2 regions of the Rahnella sp. CJA17(1/100) genome follow, and region 2 is predicted to be linked to the other one. Evidence: riboswitches for the same ligand, from Rfam matches in the RefSeq annotation. Region 2 holds a riboswitch; the other holds the start of a gene.
The links. A riboswitch is a leader RNA that binds a small molecule or an ion and turns the genes downstream of it on or off. The one in region 2 is predicted to bind fluoride.

Region 1 (8,056 bases), on a different contig from region 2:
GCCAAAACCGGCCAGACGGTCAACAATCGGGTGCGCTTCGGTCAGGCGGCCGACATACCAGTTCGCATCTTCAATGCCCACACCTTCAAGTGCCAGCAACGTGCGGGTCCAGGTATTGCCGGAATCCTGCCAGCCGGTCAGGCCAATACGTTTACCGGCCAGTTGATAAAGTTCGGTCAGCGGGCTGTCTTCACGGGTGATGATGCAGCGCTGACGGAAGCCGCGCATCAGAAAATGCGGTATCGCCAGTAAATCAGATTCGCCCCGCGCACGCCCTTGTGCATAACGGCTGAAAGACACTTCACCCGCATCGTATTTATCGCTGGTCCCCAGGTTATCAACCAAAGTGCCCACGCGGTCTATCTCAAGATTAAACCCTTCCGGTTTAAGATCGCCTAATGCCAGCGGCGTAAAATAATCCCAGTCACGAACCGCCAGCCTGATGGTAATCGTCACATCTTTCCCCTTAAGTGTCAGCATGGTTAATATGCAGAAAAACAACTGTGCGTTTACAAACCTGCCCGAAAACACACCAAATTCTTTTACTAAGGCCATCATCTTCACGGCAAGATGATTATTTTATCGCCTGCGTTGGCTAAGTTTGATACTAATGGCATAAATTAATATGTACAATAGAATCTTTGTTACTGAACAAAAGGCAAAAAAATGACAGAAAACTCTCTCGAAAAAACGCTGGATGCAGAATGGTTAGCGACGCAATTACAGGATCGTTCCATGCGGGGCATTGCGATTGAAACCGCAGCGATGATCCGATCCGGTGTGATCGAGATTGGTACGCATCTTCCCGCCGTGCGTGAACTCGCGCAGGCGCTGGGCGTCAGTCCTGCCACGGTTTCAGCCGCCTGGGGTCAGTTGCGACGTCAGAAAGTGATCGCCGGACGGGGGCGAAACGGCGTCTGGGTGTGCGGCGACATGCTGTCTCCACGACCTGCACGCTTCGAGAAAATCGGCAATTTTGGTGAGCATATTATTGCGGATCTGGCGCTGTCATCGCCGGATCCGGCACTGTTGCCTGACTTGCACGAAGCCATGCAGCGCGGTGTTGGCGCAGACAATCTGAACAGTTATCAGCGTGAGGCTATCGCGCCGTCGCTGCTTGAGGCCGCACGCCAGGACTGGCCTTATGACGCCCCCGCTTTTATGGCGGCGGATGGTGGATTTGACGGCATGAACCTGACGCTGCAAACCCTGCTGATGCAGGGTTCGGTGGTGGCAATTGAAGACCCGACTGCCACACGCCTGCTGGATATGCTGGACAATCTCGGTGCGCAGGTCATTCCGGTGAAGTGCGACGAATTCGGCCCCACGCCGGAATCACTCAGTCAGGCACTGCTGAAAAATCCTTCAGCCTTTATTTTTCAGCCACGTACCCATTCGCATTGTGGCCATGCGATTAACGCAGAACGTTATGCTGCGCTGGCTAACATTCTCAGCCAAAGTAACACACTGATTATTGAAGATGACGGGATCGGACAGTTGTCACGTTACGCGCCGCTGAGTATGGGCAGCAAACTGCCGGACCGCACGGTGCATGTCCGTTCTTATTCCAAAGCGTACGGCCCGGATTTGCGGCTGGCGGTGATTTCGGGATCGGTGGATTTAATCAAACAAATCAAATCATTCCGTAACTTTGGTGCCGGCTGGTCGAGCCGTATTTTGCAGGAAGCGCTGGCGTGGCTGATTAACGATCCGAAAACGCAGCAAGGGATTACGCAGGCTAAAAAAGTGTATGCGGAGCGACGCAAAGCCATGTCCGATGCGTTGCGCATTCGCGGCGTGAATATCCCCGACCGCGACGGACTGGCGATGTGGATCCCGGTGCCATCGGAACAGTTTGCGCTGGTAACGATGGCCGCGCGTGGTATTGCGGTTCTGCCCGGCGAACGCAGCCGCATCGGGCCGGGGCAATTTATCCGTATCAGCACCAGTCAGATGAAACCGGAGCAGGTTGATCTGATCGCCGACGCTATCGTGCTGGCGCTGGATGTCTGATCATTCAGAGTTTTTTCAGCAGATACTTTGGCGATTCCTCGTACTGCGCCCGCGCATAAAAAGTGTGGGCGCGTACACGGCGGGTATGGCTGTGAACTTCCATCCGGTCACACCCCCGGTCCGCTGCCAGACGTTCGGCCTCATCCAGCAATTTCTGGCCAATTCCGCTGCCACGCGCGTGATCGCTGACGCACAAATAACTGATACGACAAAATTCGCCAGCCAGCGCGATTTGCGGAATGAAATGCAACGAAATAAACCCGACAGCCTGACCTTCTGTTTCGGCCACTAACAGGCGGCTGTCCGGGTTCACGGCCATTTTTGCCATACGTTCTGCTATCGCTTCAGACCTGTTGGGATAATCCAAATCCCCCAGCAATTGCGCCAGAACTGGCGCATCCTGCACGGTACCTTCTCTGATTAACATCGCCTTTTCCTTTTCACAAACTGTTTCCGAAACGCGTCTACACAAGCGCCATCACACAATGTAAACTGAGCGCCTGCATTACTTTGCACTGTGGAGATGACATTCCTCCCAAACCGCCTTTACCGGCTGATGATGTCTGCGCAATCTCGCGAGAGGTTCGTAGCGTCATGCCCGGGCCTTTCTGAATTTCATCTATTTTTTAAGGTATCACTATGTTTAGCACCTTACTTGCAGTCTTTATTGGCGGTGGTATTGGCAGCGTTGTGCGCTGGTATGTCAGTCTCAAAATGAACGGAATGAGTCCGCTACTGCCCGCTGGCACCCTGACCGTGAATCTGGTCGGCGCCTTTATCATTGGCCTGGGCATCGCGATTTTCACCCGCCTGACCCATATCGACCCGGTATGGAAGCTGCTGATCACCACCGGCTTCTGCGGTGGCCTGACAACCTTCTCCACCTTCTCTCTGGAGGTGGTTTACATGCTACAGGATGGTCGCTTTGGCGCCGCCCTGCTAAACATGGCACTGAATCTGGCCGGCTCACTGGCCATGACATTACTGGCGTTTATGCTGGTCAGCTGGTTCAGCGCACACTGATCCTATCCTCCGGCGATGCCTTTTTAATGACAAAAGGCATCGCTGTGATAAATCTGTGACGCAGGTTCACCTCCTCCCGCCGTATCTTAATGTTTCCTTCATCTTATCTGCAGATAATAGCGTCAGTTCACTCTGGTTTATCTTTGAGGTATGACATGTTTTCTGTGCCAAAAACGTCTTCTGAGTTCCTGGTTGTTGCCCTCTGTGTTCTGACAGTTGTGGCTTTTTTACAGGCATACTTTGCTTAACAGCCCCGCCTGACCCGCAGCCCCCCTTTCCCGTAAACGGCGCATTCCTCTGGATTGCGCCGTTTGCCTTTGTGCGTCACGCTTAATTGCGCTGAAACGAAACGCCACTTTTTATTTCATTCATAATACAAATATTTACCTGTTCGTCCTTATTGCCTATACTTGAGAATGATCGTTCGCAACCTACATCAGTCACATTACCGGGTATCTCATGCTTCACCCACAACAATGCAGTAAAGATGCGCGCATCAGCGCCCGACGCGACCAGATTATTGCCGCCGCCCGCCTGTGTTTTCGCAAGCATGGTTTCCACGGTGCTGGTATGGCTGAAATCGCTAAAACTTCACAGCTCAGTGTGGGGCAGATATACCGCTACTTCGCCAATAAAGATGCGATCATCGAAGATATCGTGCGGCGAATAGTGATGAAAAAAATCAGGCTGATGACCGGCAACGCGCATAATTTGCAGCAGGTGGCTCATAATCTGGCGCACCGTCGGATTGGCAATTTAAGCGCGCCGTATAAAGAAGATCAGTGCATCGAACAAAAAGAGCAGGCCGAAATTGACCACGCGCTGATGCTGGAAGTCGCCGCAGAAGCGACCCGTAATCCGATCGTGGAAAAAATCTGGCGTGACTCCGAAAAACAGCTTTTTAACGAAGCAAAAACGCTCCTCAGTGCCACCTTCCCGCAATTTTCCGATGCTGAAATGACCGCAAAAGTCGAATCATTAGCGGTGATTTGCGAAGGCACGGCTTTTCGTCGCATGACGACTGTTCACGCCGACGCTGAGATTCTGGAAGCCTTATACCATCGCTACTTCCGGAGCCTCTTCGAAACGGATTTAACCACCAGCAAACTGGAATAAACTTTTACCATGAGCGCTCACCTGCACGAAAAACGCCTCGGTTACGCCCTTGTTCTCGGCTCGCTTGCCGCACTCGGGCCGTTATGTACGGATTTATATTTACCGGCATTGCCGGAGATGGCTGGCGACCTGAATACGTCCACCGCCAGCGCGCAGTTAAGCCTGACCGCCGGTTTACTCGGCCTCGGTTTCGGCCAGTTACTGTTCGGCCCGCTGAGCGACCGCTATGGCCGTATGCGCCCGCTGTTGTGGTCACTGGCGTTATTGCTGGCTGCCTCGGTCTGGTGTGCGGTGGCACAGGACATCAGTCAGCTGATTGTCGCTCGTCTGTTGCAAGGGATCGCCGGTGCCGGTGGCGCGGTATTGTCACGCGCGGTGGCAAGGGATTTGTATAACGGGCATGAGCTGACACGGTTTTTTGCGTTGCTGATGCTGGTGAACGGGCTGGCTCCGATCATCGCCCCGGTACTGGGCGGCGCAATGCTGAACTGGGTTAACTGGCGGGGAATATTCGGCGTACTGGCGTTTATTGCCATCTTACTGTTCAGCTTCTCCTCGCTAAAACTGCATGAAACCTTAACGCCCGAACGCCGTTCAGGGGGCGGTATTATCAGCATGCTGGGCTCGGTATTCAGCCTGCTGAAACATCGTCCGTTTATGGGGCTGTGCCTGACACAGGGCTTTATTATGGCCGGGATGTTCGCGTATATCGGCGCGTCACCTTTTGTGCTGCAACAGATTTACCATCTCAGCCCGCAGATGTTCAGCCTGTGCTTTGCGATTAACGGCATCGGCCTGGTGATTTCCGCACAGGTGTCTACCCGTCTGAGCCGCCGCTTCGGCGAAATGGCGCTGGTCAAAGCCGGTTTGTGCATCGCCGCAGTGGCCTCGGTGGCGCTGGTGATTTCCGCCAGCCTGAATGCGCCACTCGTGATGTTACTGGTGCCGCTGTTCTTCTCGGTGATGGTGATCGGGATTATCAGCCCGAATGCTGGCTCGCTGGCGATGCAAAGTCAGGGGAAAAATGCAGGCAGCGCGTCTGCCCTGCTGGGCGTGTGTATGTTTGCGCTCGGGGCGGTTGCCGTACCGGTAACGGGTTTCGGCAGCCATCCGGCGTTGTCGATGGGGCTGACCATTCTCGGCTGCTACGCGATTGCTATCCTGATGTTCGTGACGCTGGTGCGTAAACCGGCATAAGGTTCTGGCGAACGACAGGCAAAAAAAAACCCGCTTCGGCGGGTTTTTCAATAAATCGGCTAAAGTCAGATAGCGATAACGTTAGCAGCCGACGGGCCTTTGGCACCATTGGTGATTTCGAACTCTACGCGTTGGCCTTCAGCAAGGGTTTTGAAACCGTTGCTGGAAATAGCAGAGAAATGAACGAAAACATCTTTGCTGCCATCTTCAGGGGTAATGAAACCAAAACCTTTAGATTCATTGAACCACTTAACGCTACCTTTAATCTTAGACATCAAACTTACCTTTACGTGAATGTTGGACACAAAATGTGTGTCAAACACAGTACAGCAACAGATTTGGCTTTTGTCCAGAATTCTGATGGCAATAAGCGATAAACCTCTCACTCTTCACCTTCTGCTGCTTTTTTCTGCTGCCAAAAAGCCCCTTAATAGCCTTATGACATCAACCGGTTAGAAGAATGAGTCATCATCATTATTGAAATCATCAGTGTTGAAATCATCATTTCCGAAACCCAAATCCGAATTGTCATTACGCAGCGACGCATCTTCCCATGACGGCTGATTGCTGTCGAAACCCTGACTGTTATCGAGGAAGCTGCTGTCAGCAGGATTGAGATCCTGCACGGGCGGTTCTTCGATGATATTGACGATTTCCTGCGGCTGGCTGTGATGGAACATGCCGGTCAGCATATCCGCCAGCACCACCCCACCCGCGACGCCCGCCGCCGTGCGCAATGCACTGCCCAGAAAACCCGGCTGCTGGGGTGCAGCTTGTGCCGGTGCCTGCTGTTGCGGCTGTTGGGCATATTGCTGTTGCTGAGGCTGACTTCCCCAGCCTTGCGTACCGGGAATGGGCTGGCTGCCCTGCGCCGCCTGGCGTTGCGGTTCAGGCTGAGACGTGCCACCGCCAAACAAGCCAGCCAGAAAACCGGTGCTTTGCGGTTTGGCCGTCTGCGCCTGCTGTTGCAACTGCTGAACCTGCTGTTGCAATTCTTGTACCTGCGCATTCAGTTTGGTCAGCGCCGCTTCCTGAATAATCATTGCCTGCGCCATGTAATACGGGGCAGATGGCTGCTGACGAATATGGGCCTGAATCACACGTTCAGCTTCCGCATCACGCGGTGCCGTGTTGGACTCAGCCTGTTGTAAGCGACTAAAAAGCCCGTCAATTAAACGCTGTTCTTCAGATTGCATAAATTCACCTTGTTGATATGTCGTACTGCGTCAGGAGCGACGCCGGTCGGCGTTATTCGGATACAGTAATACAGTTAGTTTTTTGTATAAATTAACGGAGTGTCAACAAATGTGACGGAGGTAAAGTTAGTGCAGAAAGCGCGCAGAGGGATTGAAAAACCGCCTGCGGGGCCACAGGCGGGGGAATTATCAGCACTTACTTTTTCGGTGTCCAGCCAAGGATGAAATCCTGATCCGGCAGGTTGGTATAGTTACGTACGATGTCGTGGTAAGTCTTCGCCGGGTCCAGATCTTTAAACTGTTGCGGATAAATAAACTTCGCCAGATATTCCATCCCGACAATGTTATACGGATGGTTGTAGAACTGGTGATAAATACCGTAAACGTGGCCCGCATTCACCGCAGGGATTTGCGCCACGCCGGTGCGTGAAAGCAACACTTTGGCTTCTTTATCCACATCCGCTTCATCCGCACCGTAGCCAAACGGCAGAATATGCGTCACAGAGCCACTTTTCGGACGTGCCGAACCGGTCATGATGTAAACGTCCGGCTTCATGCTGATCACCTGTTCCAGAGAAACGGTGCCTGATGCGCCCGGCAGGAGGCTGGAACCGATGTTATTGGCATCTACCGCCTGGATCAGTTTTCCCCATCCCGCATTACCGTGTGTGAAACAGCAGGAGTCGTCGCGACCGGCAATTGGCTCGATAAACACATTCGGCCTGGTTTTAATCGCCTCTGCGGCTTTCTGAATAGCCTGGAAATGCTGGTTATAGAACGTGGTGTAGGCGCGGGCGTTATCCTCCTGATTCATCACTTTGCCGAGCAGATCAATACTTGGCGCGGTGTTTTTTGCCGGATCCAGCTCGTAATCGACAAACAGTACAGGGATGTGCAGCGCGGCGAGTTTATCCAGCACCCCGGCCTGCGCCAGTGAATCTTTCGCCCGCATCTGCGCAATCATCAGATCTGGTTTTTTAGCGATCACCGTTTCCAGATCCACCTGCCCTTTGTCGCTGAATCCCATATCGAGGATTTTCGCCGATTCAGGCCATTTGCTTTTCAGCATCTCCCAGGTGCCGCTGTCAGTTTTCTTCAGCAGGTTATTCCAGGCCACCACATGCTGAAAAGGATTGGCTTTATCCAGCACCGCCAGCGCCAGAAGATCGCGCCCGTCCTGCAAAATGACCCGTTGCGGCGCTTTATCGATAGTGACTTTCTGACCGGCTATGTCCGTGACCGTCAGCGGATACGTGGTAGCAAAACTGGCAAAGGAGGCCGCCATCAGACCGGCAACAGACAGCACGCGAGCAGTATTCTTTAACATGCGATTACCCGAAAATGAGAATGAATGAAAAATGATTTTGATAATTGTTATCAACACAAGCCGAAATAATAAACAAGGAAAGGTGAAGGGGGCAACGTTTTTAAAGCGGACAGAGGGAGTTAAAACATGTCGAAATATTAACGGGATACCACAGAGGCATCCCGTTTTTCATCAGACTCTCGCG
Region 2 (8,056 bases):
ACAAGGGTAGAATGTAAATTTATTATAATAAGATAAATCTTAGAGTAAATCATTGCAGTGAAAAATTAAAAAAAATTTACATACCACATAATAAATTGAAAAAATCTCTTGCAATTTTAAAAACTAATTATGTAAAGTACTCTCAAAAATAATTATAGGTAGTTTAAAGTACATTGATAATTTAGAAAAAAAATTACACACAGCGAAAAAAGAGTGAGAGGCTTAAGTGAAAAGTAATCATGTTGATGATAATTCTACATGTGGATTCTGTAATTGTATTTTAAAGGAAAATAGTACCACATGCTCCTATTGTGGTGCTGAGTTAATTACCGCCTATATTGATAGACCTACGAGGAAGTTAATTTTATATTTACGAATCGTTCTAATTTTTATTTCAGGTCTGTTAGCATTATTTTTCTATCAAAATTCTAATTTAGTCTATTTGTCTATAATTTTAGCTGTGCCCTTAGTATTACTTTCTTGGGTTTTACCATGGTTTTTTTTCAAAATAAAAAACAAAGGAAACTATATTTGGAGAAGAAAGTCCATCTAACTTAGTTAGAAATATTTTCCTTATAAAATATTGAGGTGACAGTTCTTATCACTTTGTCACCTCATATTTATCACTTTTTCAACCTAATACCATATCCTAGCATGGTGTTCGTTTTGAATAGGATAATCGCTGAAATCGTAAATCCAGATGGTGTTTGGAGGCATTCCAAACTTACAAGAAATTTGAAAGAACTGAATTCTACCTATGATTTTATGGATGAGTGCTGTGTGTAGTACACGCATGATGATGTAAGGCTTGAAAAGCACCTTCCTGCTTTTGCTGCTATGTTTTTCAGCGTTTTGAGACATGCATTGAAAATGTGAACCAAGCAAAAGGCGGGCTGGCGGTTAACATTGCGCGCGTCGAGGTTCGAGATGTCTAAATCGTCACGCGGGAGCGGTTTCAAACTAATATAAGCTGAACATAGGGATCGTCGAGTATCTTGGAATATAGCGATTAGAAAAAAGAATGGAGCATACTATTCCAGAAGTGACAGCTATGGCAGCTATAGAGAATCATTTACAGGATAATCAGGTCTGATAGACGACTCAATGCTAGAAGCAGACGTAACTCAGAGCATAAGAATGTCAGCGAAGTGGACATTCTTATTGATTGAGAATGTTCATAAGCAGGGGTTATGTAAGAGAGAACAGATTAATGTTCTTACAATTGTGATTTACTAAGCATCTTCAGAAACTATATGGAAGTTTTTTATGAAATTTGTGGAATTTTTTATTGAATAGCAGATTATCGGAATAGCTTTATTTTAAACATTTAAGGTGTATTAGAAGAATGAATCGCGTCCCCTCAATCATAGCTCCCTCTACTGCACAGCTTGCTTACCTGTGTCGCATGGCCGCTTATACTGGAGCTGTAGTATGCCTGAGCTGGCTTGCATCTTTCATCTTTCTCAGAGATTGGGAACTTGTCATTTCACTACTTATCCTTGCGGTGGCAATCCTTCCTTGTTGGTGTCTTGCTGTAAATGGGAATTTTTCAAATGGATTAATGCTTGCTCAAACGGTTTGTCTAATATTTGTAGTGATATTTTGCTATAAATATGACGTGCCTGACGTTTCTGTCCAACGCACAACACATCTTTACCTTCCTGTTATTGCCCTTGTGGGTTACATGAATTATCAGCAAAAAAAATCTCGTTTGCAATTAATTATCATTATATTAAGCCTCCTATCCTTCGTTGTTTACTGCAGTACTGTGAATAGATTTACGATAGATAATCCAAGCCACCGTAGTTTTCAGATTCTCAGTGTATGGCTGAATCCGATATTGTCCACACTACTATTATTTGGCGGCATAGCAGCGATGCATATCGATTTTACCAGAAAAAAAATGATGGCTAAATCTATTCAGGATGCGCTTTACAATGAGCAGTTCATCCTTTTATATCAGCCCATGGTAAATTCAAGTGGTCGGATTATAGGTGCTGAAGCATTGATTCGCTGGAAACACCCTTCCCAAGGATTATTATCTCCATCAGCCTTTCTTATTGATGCTCAAAGTGCCGGGCTGATGCCCATGATTGGTGAATGGGTTATATCGCAAACTTTTAAATGTTTGCTGCAATGGCAGAAAATAGATGTAACTCGACATTTGTCGGTTTCCATCAATATTACGGTCGATCATCTTATGCAGCCTGATTTCGTGCGTAAACTCCTTGATAGAGTTCGCGCATACAATATTCCCTGCAATCAGGTACATCTGGAGTTAACGGAAAACGTTTTTGTCTCTGAACCTGAAATCGTCGCTGAGAAGATGAATGAATTGGCTTCTGTCGGATTCCTATTTTCGCTCGACGATTTTGGGACGGGGTATTCTTCTTTAAGTACATTACGCGGACTTCCCTTAAAACAAATAAAGATTGATCGCAGTTTCATCACTAATGTAACTGAAAGTGAAAAGGGGGCTGTTATTGCAAAAAATATTGCACGAATGGGTTGTGAACTAGAGTTGGAAGTTGTGGCTGAGGGTATTGAAACAGAAATGCAATTTACCATAATGAAAGAGTATGGTTGTACTATTTTTCAGGGATTCTTGTTCTCCCCCCCTCTTAGTAGAAAGGAATATACTCAATTAGTAGTTAATTCTGAAATACTTCCCTGTAGTTGAATATCATCAATATTTTCTTTTCATAAGCTAAGTAATAAATTTTTCAGAACATTTCACTCATTACTCTACCGCCATATTTATGCTGATCCCCTCCTTTCACCGAATCGTTATTCGATAATCTTCCGGATGCTGAACTGTTCAAATCACTGCCAGACATGGGGCCGTGTATAGGCCCGCGAATGCTTGCAATATTGGGTGATAACCGCGATAGCCTCAATAGTGAGGAAGAAATTCAAAACTATGTTGGCATTGCACCAGTAACCGAACGAAGTGGTTAAAAATCCTGGGTACACTGTCGTTGGCAATGTGCGAAGTTCATCCGACAGACGTTTGTGGAATGGACAGCGAGCACGGTAAACTCATCATAATGGGTCAAACTGAATTATCAGGAGCAGCGAGAAAAGGAGAATCTCATCAATCCGCGCTCCGGGCTCTGGCATTCAAATGGATAAGGATCATTTACCACTGCTGGAAGACCATAACCCGTTATGACGAAGCAAAATATTTGCTGGCACTAGAATAGCGAAAATCGCTCTTATTGAGGCCGTAAAAAGCTTGTCGAATGACTCAGGGCGTGAAGCGGACGTTGATTCTTCGTTATGGTTAGCACGAAAACAATGAGAAGGCTTTCACTCTTCTTAATGCTTTATAGAATGCATATTGCACGGTCGTGGATTTTCACCTATATTCTTCAGCAAGGTGATGGTGTTCCACCTTTCCCAACCGCCGAACTGTCCAGTTCGGATAATGACGCCTGATATACATTTTTGCTTTTTCCCTTAGGCAGGTATGTCAGGTACTCTTATGAAAAAATTCTATCTTTACTCGTCTGTTACCGATCTTCTCCCCCGTCAGAGCATAACGCTATGATCCGCGTTTTTGGTCACCTCAATCCTGATAGCGACAGCATCTGCAGCGCACTCGTTACAGCAGACTGGCTTCAACACCTCGGAAAGCACGCTACCCCCTTCAGGCTTGGCGAGATTACTCCTGAAACGGCGTTTATTCTGCAACAGGCCAACGTGGAAGCCCCTCACCTACTCAAAGAAGACCTAAGTGGAAAACAAGTCTGGCTGGTCGACTTTACGGATTTGGAGCAGGGTCCTCCCTCTTTAGCTTTCAGTAACATTTTGGGCATCATAGACCATCATCGGTTAGGTACGGTCATCACACAAAACCCTCCGGATGTTTGGATACGCGCTGTCGGCAGCTGTGCCACGGTGCTCTGGCAAATCCTGACTCTTGAATATCATCAGCCCATTTCCTCATCGCAGGCCACACTGCTGTTGGGTGCGATATTGAGTGACACCGTGGCGCTCACATCCCCCACCACGACCGCTCACGACAGGGCTGCCGTGCAGGCGTTATCCTGCATAAGCCAACTGAATTATGACGCCTTTGTGAAACAGCTTCTGATCGCTAAAACAGACATCGCGGGGCTGACACCCGATCAACTTCTAATGAAAGACGCCAAGCGCTATCAGATTAACGGCCAGTCGGTGCTACTTTCACAAATCGAAGTAGCATGCATGTCGGCAATTGACACCGCGCTCCCTGATCTGCTTGTGGCGTTAACAAAAGAGTGTCAGCTCGGCAATTTGGACATGGCTATGTTGGCTGTCACGGATATTTTTCAGAAAAACGCAACGTTATATTTCTCAGAAAATAATGCGCTCGATCTCACATGCCTTTCTCTTCCCGGCGTTATAAGTAGGAAAAAGGACATACTCCCGTGGCTGACGGCCGCGCTCTCAACCTCGTCGAGGTAATTTATGCCAATCTATAAACATGCTCTGATATTGCTCAGCGATGAAACAGACGGCCAACTCCTGCTGCAGGAGGTTGCAAAGGGGTTCCACGAACAAGGGACGGCCATCACCCTTGGACACCTCACTTCAGATTATCGGGAGTTAGACATTGCATCTGACTCATTAACCAAGGATCGCCAGTCGGCTGAAATTATTGCGGCCAAGGCCATGCTTAGCCGGCTGGTTGAAGCGGCGAGCTTTCCCGTGGATGTGAAAGAAATCGTAACCATCAGTCGCTTTAAGGATGTCGAGGCCTGCGTCAAAGATTCCGATGTAGATTTGGTGATTATGGGACATAAAAACAGGCTGTTCGGGATGTTCTCCTCCCATTCCATTGAATTCATCAACCACCTGACCGTCGATGTGTTAATTAAGCATATTACTACTCACTGACTTTCGAGGTTTATATGAGCTTTATTATTGACAAAATTGTTGCACGCGAAATTCTGGATTCACGGGGTAACCCAACTATAGAGGTCGATGTCACAACCCAATGTGGCTCTACTGCAAGAGCATCAGTCCCATCAGGAGCCAGTACCGGTTCTCGCGAGGCCATTGAACGCCGCGACGGTGATAAAGCGCGCTTTGGTGGGAAAGGCGTTCTCCACGCAATCGAAAGCGTCAACACTGAAATTTTTGATGAACTTAAAGGGCATGATGTCCGCGACCAGCGCGGCATCGACGACATCATGATCGCCCTCGATGGGACTGAAAATAAAGCGCGTCTGGGGGCAAATGCTATTCTGGGCGTGTCGCTTGCCGTATCGAGGCTCGCGGCTCAGCTATCGCATACGCCTTTGTACCGTTACCTGGGCGGAATTGGGGCAAATCTATTGCCGGTGCCCTGTATGAATATAATCAATGGGGGTGTCCATGCCCGCGGACAAGGGGCTGACTTTCAGGAATACATGATTGCCCCTTGCGGTGCACCGACGTTCAGGGAGGCCGTGCGTTGGGGGAGTGAAGTGTATCAGGCACTTCGCCAGGTTCTTCTTGAGAAGGGATTATCTGCCGGCGTGGGGGATGAAGGAGGTTTTGCCCCGGCTGTTTCTTCAAATCACGAGCCTCTGGAGCTGATTGTTTTGGCCATTGAGAAAGCTGGTTACCGCCCTGGTGAAGACATTGTGATCTGCATGGATCCCGCCTCTAGCGAGTTCTACAGTGATGGTAAATATCATCTGCGCACAGAAAATGCCGAGCTGACCTCACAGGAAATGACAAGCTACTATCAAACGCTGGTGAAAAACTTCCCGATTGCCCTGATTGAAGACGGTCTTGCTGAGGACGACTGGGATGGATGGAAAATTCTGCACGATGTATTAGGAGATCAGGTTGAACTGGTCGGTGATGACCTGTTTGTGACCAACGTGAAATATATCCAGCGCGGGATAGATGAAAATCTTGCCAACGCGGCATTGATTAAACTCAACCAGATTGGTTCCCTGAGTGAAACTTTTGACGCGGTTCAGCTTTGTCATGACAACAACTGGGGTGCCTTTATCTCACACCGCAGCGGTGAGACGGTGGACAGTTTTATCGCCGATATGACAGTAGCCATGCGTGCTGGCCATTTGAAAACAGGGGCGCCGTGCCGGGGCGAGCGTATCGAAAAATACAACCAGCTCATGCGAATTGAGGATGAGCTTGGCGCGTCGGCACAGTTCGCAGGAAAGTCAGCCTTTAAATAACCTCAATGTGTGAGTAACCTCGACGGGCACGCCGGGGTTACTAAGGATATGTAATGAAAGCTCACGTTTTTATTATTTCTATGCTGACCGGCATTGTCGCTACTTACGCTGTTTTATTCCTGGGATACTTTTTCACCGGCAGGGCATTACCCACTGTGGGAGTCTTGATTATTGCACTTGTGGCAGGAGCCTCTGCGCAGCAGATATCAAGGCTGCTATTGTCCAATAGATAGCAGCCAAGATGCATTATATCATCCGATACTGAATACTATTATCGACATTATGAGGCTATAGCAATAAATTCCACTTTTCGCTCATAGCAGACACAGAGCTGTACACATTGTTCTGTGCCACCACTGACGTTGCTAACATCAGTTGGTGTTAATTAATGGGGAGCAGGTCAATTGAGGGACTGCATGAGAGGTTCACTGCTCATGTGAGTTAAAGATATTTATGGCTCATTAATAAAAACAATTTTCATCATTAAGAGACTTAGTCTGGATGTGGCAACCGATGGAAGAAGAGAGGGATTGAGATTCTAACTAACTGATATAGAATATAATTCTCAGGCTCTCCTTATAGGATAAAATTTACCTGCTTGACGGTATTGCATTTAAAAAAACGAGTGTTATTGTAAAAAAAAGCTAGCCCGTCTTTTTTATTACTTTTAAGGCGGTCTCACTTTAGCGTACATATCTTTTCTTCTGAGCTTTACATTTTTTCTGTAATAATCATTTTCCATGATATGAAAATTATTTAAAAATAATTAGGGGATTGAAATGTTAAGAGTATTTAATTATTTATTTTATATGGTGCTGGCGTGCTGGGGTATTTCGGCTTTTGCACAAGATACAACACAAAAACAGGTTGAAGTTTCCAATGGGATAAGCTACGAGCTCATCGCCCGCTGGGATGTTGATCGTTTGAATAAAATATTAACTGTTGATACACCTGCATTTTCAGGTGTTGATGTGAAATACACAAAAGCTAAAAATGCCGTCAAACTCTATCGCGTGATATATCCTTCAATAATTCCAGAACGTGCCAATAAACCTACAATGACCTCAGGTCTGCTTGCCATTCCTGATACCGCAGGTAAATCTTTTCCAATGGTTTCATATCAACATGGGACCGTTTATGGCAAACACCAAGTTCCTTCTTTTCCTGAAGAGTCTCCTGAGACACAATTGATGATAGCGCAATTTGCCTCACAGGGTTATGTCGTTATTGGTGCTGATTATTTTGGCCTGGGAGTCTCCAATGAACCCGAAGGTTATATGGTAAAAGGCAGTCATCAACAAGCAACATACGACATGATTAATTCATCGCGGCAGATCCTGGCGCAAATGGGAGTTTCAAATCCTTCTCTTTTTCTGGCAGGGTGGTCACAAGGTGGTTTTGTCACCATGGCCCTGCTTGAAAAGCTTGAAGCTACAGGGATAAAAGTGCAAGCTACAGCAACGGCCAGCGCTCCTCTTGACGTTTTTGCCCTCATGAATGGATTTCTTACCTTTCCGCGAAAATTTGATGCCGATTGGTTAAATAGTATTGTGATACTCTCGGCTTTTGCTTATGAAAACTACTACGGTATTCCAGGTTTAGCACACTCTGTTATTACCGATGAGTATTATGATGTAGCGAAAAAAGCCTATGACCGTCAACCTTTTAATCCAGCGGAAATTACATCTGATTTACATAAATTAATTCGTCCTGAATATTTCAATCCCCAATATTTTGCAAATTCTGCCTATGGTCGTCTGATTAGTTCTGCGCAGGCCTATCGCTGGGTGATCGCCTCTCCTGTCCACAACTACTACGGAGAAACGGACGAAGCGATAACAATAGGGGTAGGTAAAATGGCAATGACATATGCCCAGTCC

Region 1: it holds a riboswitch for fluoride, as region 2 does, so the genes downstream of both, crcB (fluoride efflux transporter CrcB) here and AACU55_RS14065 (manganese-dependent inorganic pyrophosphatase) in region 2, are expected to answer to the same signal.

The regions. Positions count from the first base shown of each region.
Region 1 covers NZ_CAWOJA010000002.1:23,360-31,415, forward strand. The annotation lists gene AACU55_RS01030 (nitrate ABC transporter substrate-binding protein) at 1-456, opposite strand, end outside; gene AACU55_RS01035 (aminotransferase class I/II-fold pyridoxal phosphate-dependent enzyme) at 667-2,013, shown strand; gene AACU55_RS01040 (GNAT family N-acetyltransferase) at 2,018-2,440, opposite strand; fluoride riboswitch at 2,524-2,586, shown strand; gene crcB (fluoride efflux transporter CrcB) at 2,653-3,036, shown strand; gene AACU55_RS01050 (TetR family transcriptional regulator) at 3,496-4,152, shown strand; gene AACU55_RS01055 (multidrug effflux MFS transporter) at 4,162-5,349, shown strand; gene cspE (transcription antiterminator/RNA stability regulator CspE) at 5,415-5,624, opposite strand; gene AACU55_RS01065 (DUF2076 domain-containing protein) at 5,802-6,545, opposite strand; gene AACU55_RS01070 (ABC transporter substrate-binding protein) at 6,742-7,872, opposite strand.
Region 2 covers NZ_CAWOJA010000024.1:10,122-18,177, reverse strand. The annotation lists gene AACU55_RS14075 (EAL domain-containing protein) at 1,346-2,680, shown strand; partial or broken gene AACU55_RS14070 (transposase) at 2,788-3,203, shown strand; fluoride riboswitch at 3,370-3,444, shown strand; gene AACU55_RS14065 (manganese-dependent inorganic pyrophosphatase) at 3,547-4,449, shown strand; gene AACU55_RS14060 (universal stress protein) at 4,453-4,881, shown strand; gene eno (phosphopyruvate hydratase) at 4,896-6,176, shown strand; gene AACU55_RS14050 (alpha/beta hydrolase family protein) at 6,956-8,056, shown strand, end outside.